DNA from 2 places in the Paenibacillus sp. FSL H8-0282 genome. Region 1 is predicted to be linked to the other one. Evidence: a T-box and tRNA genes for the amino acid it is inferred to sense, from the RefSeq annotation. Region 1 holds a T-box; the other holds one or more tRNA genes.
What was found. A T-box is a leader RNA that pairs with one kind of tRNA and senses whether it is charged. The one in region 1 lies ahead of trpS (tryptophan--tRNA ligase), so its partner is inferred to be a tRNA-Trp.

Region 1 (3,384 bases):
TATCTGCTTTAATTATCGGGATAGATCATTTCCAGCATAGTGGACAGCTCAAGACTTTGACCTGGTTCTACCTTCAGCAAGCCCGTGAAGGAAGGGTCATCGGAAACGTTAGGAGCATCCGGGAGCCAGGTGTAAGGTTCGATGCACAGAAATTGATCGGCCGGACCTTTGGTATACAGGACCCAGTGGCGGAAATGATTCTCGTCAGCTGTATAACGAAGACCATAACCATCATCGCGTAATAGCAAGGCTTCTACGGGCTGCTTGTCACCAATACGTAGAGCAGTATCAAAATTAGTTCCCTGGAGGTTGATTCCAGAGTTTAGTGAATCTAGATCACCAAGTGGAATTAGATTGCCGCTAGGGAGCAATTCATCGTTTAGTTCATAAATGCTGTTTACGGGCAGCTTGAGATTCCAGCGTTCAGGTTCTCCATCGATCATAAACCAGGTGTGATAGCCGATCCCAAAGGGAATACGGTGATCGCCGAGATTTGTAACCTTTAAAGTCTGGCTGAGCCGGGCATCCTGAAGCCTGAATGTCATTTCGAATTTGAGTGGAATGGGAAATTGCTCCATCCAGTGCGGATCATCTTCAGTAAGGAATTCAGTAGTGACTGCACAACCGTCCTCGTCTTCTTCAATATCGCTGACACACCAGGATTGAGTCCGGTGTAGGCCATGGATATGATTGTCACCAGCGGTATTCTGGTCAAATTGATAACTTGTACCCTCGAATTGAAATTTTCCTTTACGAATTCTTCCGGGTGGAATTAAGAGCGGGATGCCAAAATGGTAAGGTTTTTGCATAAAGAAAGCTTGATCGCTTTCATCAGGCCGCCGCAGAATTTCCCGTTGTTCTTTTACATCAAACAATGAAATCACGTTGTTTCCTAGTCGCGGCAAAAGCGTGACTTCCAGTTCGCGGCTGTGCAAAATATAAGTATCATAACCGCCCCACTGCCCTTTGGTCACCTGTTTCATGAGATATGCTCCTTTATCGTAACTGTAATCGAATAGAACATGGATAACCTTATCATAACAGATTTATGCGGAAGTGGTTAAGTGATTTGACAACTTCTCTTTATGGTTCTATGATGAAGGCATTAAATTATGATGAGAATGTGATGACGGGGACAAGTAGACAGGAAATGCACCTTCAGAAAGCCGGTGGTTGATGCGAACCGGTAGGACACTCCTGATGAATGGACCCCTGAGCGCCGCGCTTGAACGGGAGCAAGATGCCCTAGTAGACCGGCCGGATCTTCCCCGTTAAAGGAAGACTAAGGCTGTTTCCCTTCGACTATACAAAGGTTAAGCAGCGAATAAGGGTGGCACCACGGTCTCACGTCCCTTGCGGATGAGGCCTTTTTTTGCGTTCTCGGAAATCGGAAATTACATCTAACGGAGGTCTATATTATGTTGAAAAAAGTAATGTCAGGCATACAACCGAGCGGTTCTCTAACTTTGGGTAACTATATCGGAGCGCTGAAAAATTTTGTGAAGCTGCAAGACGATCATCAATGTTTCTTTATGGTTGTCGATATGCATGCGATCACCGTTGCTCAAGATCCTGCGGCACTGCGTGAGCAGTCTGAAGCTGTAGCTGCACTCTTTATCGCGGCAGGAATTGATCCTGTGCGTTCGAATGTATATATGCAGTCTCATGTGCCTCAGCATGCGGAATTGGGCTGGATCATGACTACGCTAACGGCAATGGGCGAGCTTGAGCGTATGACACAGTTCAAAGATAAATCATCAGGTAAGGATTCAGTTGGCGCGGGCCTATTCGTATATCCTTCTTTAATGGCAGCAGATATTCTTGTTTATAATGCGGATCTTGTGCCAGTAGGTGAAGATCAGAAGCAGCACTTGGAGTTGACCCGTGATTTAGCTGGCCGTTTCAATAACCGTTTTGGCGAATTCTTTACGATTCCTGAACCGTATATCCCTGAAGTGGGCGCACGCATTATGTCTCTGGATGATGGCACTAAAAAAATGAGCAAGAGCAGCCCGAATGCAGGCAGCTATATTGCCCTGTTGGATTCGCCGGATGTGATCCGTAAAAAAATCAGCCGCGCAACGACTGATTCTGGACGTGAAGTGATCTTTGATCCGGCTAACAAGCCAGAGATTAGTAACTTGATGAGTATTTACTCGGAATGTTCTGGGATGTCCCTCCAGCAAATAGCCGATCGTTATGAAGGACAAATGTATGGTGGCTTTAAGAAGGATCTTGGGGAAGTGGTTGTATCCACACTTGAGCCTTTGCAACAAAGATATCATGAAATTCGCAGTTCAGGTGCGATCACTGATATTCTTGCTGAAGGTGCTGAACGTGCACGTATTGTTGCAGCTGAGACGTTGAATGGCGTAAAAGAGCGGATGGGCTTTCTGCCAGCTCGTTAATCTTAGTCAGAGCTTAAGCTTTCCTGTTTGCGTCTAATTCTGGCTTTGAGGATAAATCCCCAGCCAATATTCATTACGCAAAGAAAACCAAGCAGAAGTGCCAGCCAGAAGCTATAGCTGATCGCGATTGAAGCGGCAGTGAGAATAAGAATAGAAGAACAAGCGAACCAAAGTGAGAGTCCTTTACCCATTAAGAGCCTTCCTTTCCGTGTCTGCTAAAATGAATCCCGGAGTATTATAAAATACTCCGGGATTTTTTGTGATTATAGAATAGATCTCTCAGTAAGTCTACAGTTTCATCGTAAAGAACCAGGGTCGATGGAGAATCGTTTGTCGAGCTTATCACTGCTAAGCCAGCCTACATAAGTATTTAAAGGTTTATATTGGTTATCCATAACTAATACAGCCACAAAAGGGTATTGTTTGCGGTGTAAATAACGAACGTCTCCCCAGCGCACCATATATCCTGAAGGAAGCTCCTCCACTTCGGCAACCGCATAAGAGGTGAAATATAGAAAGGACTGAATATCTGGATGCGACTTGGATATTTCCACAGCGGGATGATTCGAGCAGACCGCATGTTTGAACCATTCCAGACGGTTGTTCAGTAGCTGCCCAACGTCATAGCTGCCGTCTTTTTTCACTTTAACTACGTTCCAGCGTTTAAGTGAAATTGTAGGGATTACAATATAACGTTCACCAGCATTATGGTGTATATCTTTAAGCTTGATGTTTCGTGTAAGGCGGGCATGAACAATTGTTCTCCAAATATAATAAAGAATGGTACAGGCATAAAGCGTAATAAATAAAGGTTTGGGCGGCACAATCCCAGTGATCCAGAGTAGAATAGCTGCGATATGGCTGCCAAAAATAAATGGATCGAAAATGTGGATGATATTCCAGGCAATCCATTTCTCAGTAAATGGACGGGCGGCCTGGGTTCCATAGGTGTTAAACAGATCAGAGAAGACGTGCA
Region 2 (3,384 bases), 170 kb from region 1:
ATTAGCGGAATCAAAAAATGATTTATCCCCAAGTGTCCCCGGAATCAGCAATACAACCTTGAGTTTATCCCCTGCACCTGTTTCTCCACCCTCAGCAGCGTTTGATCCAGTATTCGCAGAAGAACCGTTATTGGACGTGTTATTTCCACATGCTGTGACCAGAACCATCACCATTAATAACAACAAAGAAAGAACTTTTTTATTCATTACTCTATTCCACCCCTAATTTTAGTTGGTTAGTAATCCGCAGAATCCCATCTTCACCCATTGTATAATTCACGGTTCAAATGGAAATTCTCTTTTTTCCAAATAAAGTATCATTGAAAGTAATAAATTTAACGTTTAGGCTCAAAAATAGCAATAAAAATACCATTATTATTAATAATCCGCTTTATTTCCGAACGAGATGGCCAGTCAGGTTGCGAACTTTCGGATTTATTGATACGATCATAACAAATATTATTAAAAATAATTATATGATTTCGGTCATAGTTTTGTACGATTCGGCTAAAACATAAGTATTGGAGGATCATCATGGATCGTGTTCTATATATTGTAAGTGCCACACATGAGCTAAATACTTATATCCCTCCACACCAGCATGAATGCTACGAACTAGTCTATTATTTACAGGGGGTAGGGACAACCAATGTTGGCCCACGAAGTTACCATTTTCGCTCTTCTTCTTTCGCGCTTGTGCCACCTAATCATAAACATGACGAGCACCACCGTGAGGATGCAAATGTATTATTTGTAGGCTTCCACTCGGAACACCCTAATATGAGTAATCTGCACGGCGTATATGAAGATGATAAAGATCAGACCGTTCTTCAGATCCTACTGCGAATGAAAGCAGAGTTTTCACGCAAGCAAGACGGATTCTCTGAGCTTCTAAACCTACAAATGAGCGAGATTACCGTCCATCTTATGAGGCTTCTTAGTGCCTCTGGCTATCAATCCCCAACAGAAGATCGAGTACAATATGTCCTTAATTATATGAATGAGCATTATCGCCATAAATTGTCCGTCGAAACACTATCAGAAATGTCCGGATATAGTTACGATCGTTTTCGCCATCTATTTAAAGAACGTTTCGGGTCTTCACCCCTGCGGTATTTGCTGTTAAAACGCCTGGATTATGCAAAATCTCTATTACGTCATACTCAGATGCAAATCTCTGAAGTATCCGCTGCTGCAGGTTTTGTGAACGATGCCCAATTCTGCAATATGTTTAAACGAGAAATAGGTCTTACTCCGCGAGCATTCCGCATTAATAATCAATCAGGTTAATCACTAATCAGATTAAAAAAGCCGTTGAATAGAGAGTTTCTCTATTTCAACGGCTTAATGCTGTAAACCCAAGAACATAAAGAAAAAAGGTTTGTAAGAATGCTTATAAAAGCATTCTTACAAACCTTTTTAAGATACCGGCGAGAGGACTCGAACCTCCACGGTTTCCCACTCGATTTTGAGTCGAGCGCGTCTGCCATTCCGCCACGCCGGCACATATGAACTAAATGGAGGCGCCACCCAGATTTGAACTGGGGATAAAGCTTTTGCAGAGCTTTGCCTTACCACTTGGCTATGGCGCCATGAAAACTTGGAGCGGACGACGGGAATCGAACCCGCGACCCTCGCCTTGGCAAGGCGATGCTCTACCGCTGAGCCACGTCCGCATAAAATGGCTGGGGATATAGGATTCGAACCTATGAGTGACGGAGTCAAAGTCCGTTGCCTTACCGCTTGGCTAATCCCCAATAACATTTTAAAGTAAAATGGGGCGACTGATGGGTCTCGAACCCACGAATGCCGGAACCACAATCCGGTGCGTTAACCCCTTCGCCACAGTCGCCATATTAAGTTAATATTGTTGCCATCATTCATTTTAAAGTAAATGGGGCGGCCGATGGGTCTCGAACCCACGAATGCCGGAACCACAATCCGGTGCGTTAACCCCTTCGCCACGGCCGCCATATTAAACTTTAGAAAGAACTTGGCAGGGGCAGCAGGAATTGAACCCACACCAACGGTTTTGGAGACCGTTGTTCTACCTTTAAACTATGCCCCTAAAAACTGGTGGAGGATGATGGATTCGAACCACCGAACACTCACGTGAGCAGATTTACAGTCTGATGCGTTTGGCCACTTCGCTAATCCTCCAAGGATGGTGCCGGCGAGAGGACTTGAACCCCCAACCTACTGATTACAAGTCAGTTGCTCTACCAATTGAGCTACACCGGCATGGCACTCATTCTTTTGTGATGATAAATGGTGGCTCGGGACGGAATCGAACCGCCGACACGAGGATTTTCAGTCCTCTGCTCTACCGACTGAGCTACCGAGCCATGATGAAAATGGCGGAACCGACGGGATTCGAACCCGCGATCTCCTGCGTGACAGGCAGGCATGTTAGGCCAACTACACCACGGTTCCAAAAGATATAATTGCTTAAGTTAATTGGTTGCGGGGGCAGGATTTGAACCTGCGGCCTTCGGGTTATGAGCCCGACGAGCTACCGGGCTGCTCCACCCCGCGTCAGTAAGAAAGTGTTATGGTGGAGGCTGAGGGGATCGAACCCCCGACCCTCTGCTTGTAAGGCAGATGCTCTCCCAGCTGAGCTAAGCCTCCATAAACAACAATTGTTATTGTACCAAAGTCCACTAGGATAAATCAAGTGAAAATTTGGTGACCCGTATGGGATTCGAACCCATGTTACCTCCGTGAAAGGGAGGTGTCTTAACCCCTTGACCAACGGGCCATACTAATTAAAAATTTGTGGCGGAGAGAGAGGGATTCGAACCCTCGAGACGCTTGTGGCGCCTACACGATTTCCAATCGTGCTCCTTCGGCCAAACTCGGACACCTCTCCATATGGCTCCCCGAACAGGACTCGAACCTGTGACAACTCGATTAACAGTCGAGTGCTCTACCAACTGAGCTATCAGGGAATATTCATACCAGGCTTGATGCCTGAAAACTGAATCCGAAACGAATCTGCATTCTACGTATAGGATAAGCCCTCGACCGATTAGTATTGGTCAGCTCCATGCATTGCTGCACTTCCACCTCCAACCTATCTACCTCGTCGTCTTCAAGGGGTCTTACTAATTGGGAAATCTCATCTTGAGGGGGGCTTCACGCTTAGATGCTTTCAGCGCTTATCCCGTCCGTACGTAGCTACCCAGCCATGCTCCTGGCGGAACAACTGGTGCACCAGCGGTACGTCCATCCCGGTCCTCTCGTACTAAGGACAGCTCCTCTCAAATTTCCTGCGCCCACGACAGATAGGGACCGAACTGTCTCACGACGTTCTGAACCCAGCTCGCGTACCGCTTTAATGGGCGAACAGCCCAACCCTTGGGACCTACTTCAGCCCCAGGATGC

Region 2: it has a tRNA-Trp gene. The T-box ahead of trpS (tryptophan--tRNA ligase) is inferred to sense a tRNA for this amino acid. The anticodon was not compared.

The regions. Positions count from the first base shown of each region.
Region 1 covers NZ_CP150146.1:5,756,675-5,760,058, reverse strand. The annotation lists gene NST94_RS24960 (aldose 1-epimerase) at 9-983, opposite strand; T-box leader at 1,118-1,357, shown strand; gene trpS (tryptophan--tRNA ligase) at 1,422-2,408, shown strand; gene NST94_RS24950 (hypothetical protein) at 2,411-2,599, opposite strand; gene NST94_RS24945 (metal-dependent hydrolase) at 2,705-3,384, opposite strand, start outside.
Region 2 covers NZ_CP150146.1:5,927,996-5,931,379, forward strand. The annotation lists gene NST94_RS25605 (BMP family ABC transporter substrate-binding protein) at 1-207, opposite strand, end outside; gene NST94_RS25610 (AraC family transcriptional regulator) at 535-1,290, shown strand; tRNA gene NST94_RS25615 (tRNA-Leu) at 1,426-1,504, opposite strand; tRNA gene NST94_RS25620 (tRNA-Cys) at 1,519-1,592, opposite strand; tRNA gene NST94_RS25625 (tRNA-Gly) at 1,602-1,676, opposite strand; tRNA gene NST94_RS25630 (tRNA-Gln) at 1,683-1,757, opposite strand; tRNA gene NST94_RS25635 (tRNA-His) at 1,777-1,852, opposite strand; tRNA gene NST94_RS25640 (tRNA-His) at 1,896-1,971, opposite strand; tRNA gene NST94_RS25645 (tRNA-Trp) at 1,995-2,068, opposite strand; tRNA gene NST94_RS25650 (tRNA-Tyr) at 2,075-2,160, opposite strand; tRNA gene NST94_RS25655 (tRNA-Thr) at 2,166-2,241, opposite strand; tRNA gene NST94_RS25660 (tRNA-Phe) at 2,270-2,345, opposite strand; tRNA gene NST94_RS25665 (tRNA-Asp) at 2,356-2,433, opposite strand; tRNA gene NST94_RS25670 (tRNA-Met) at 2,459-2,535, opposite strand; tRNA gene NST94_RS25675 (tRNA-Val) at 2,553-2,628, opposite strand; tRNA gene NST94_RS25680 (tRNA-Glu) at 2,684-2,758, opposite strand; tRNA gene NST94_RS25685 (tRNA-Ser) at 2,777-2,869, opposite strand; tRNA gene NST94_RS25690 (tRNA-Asn) at 2,873-2,948, opposite strand; rRNA gene NST94_RS25695 (23S ribosomal RNA) at 3,009-3,384, opposite strand, start outside.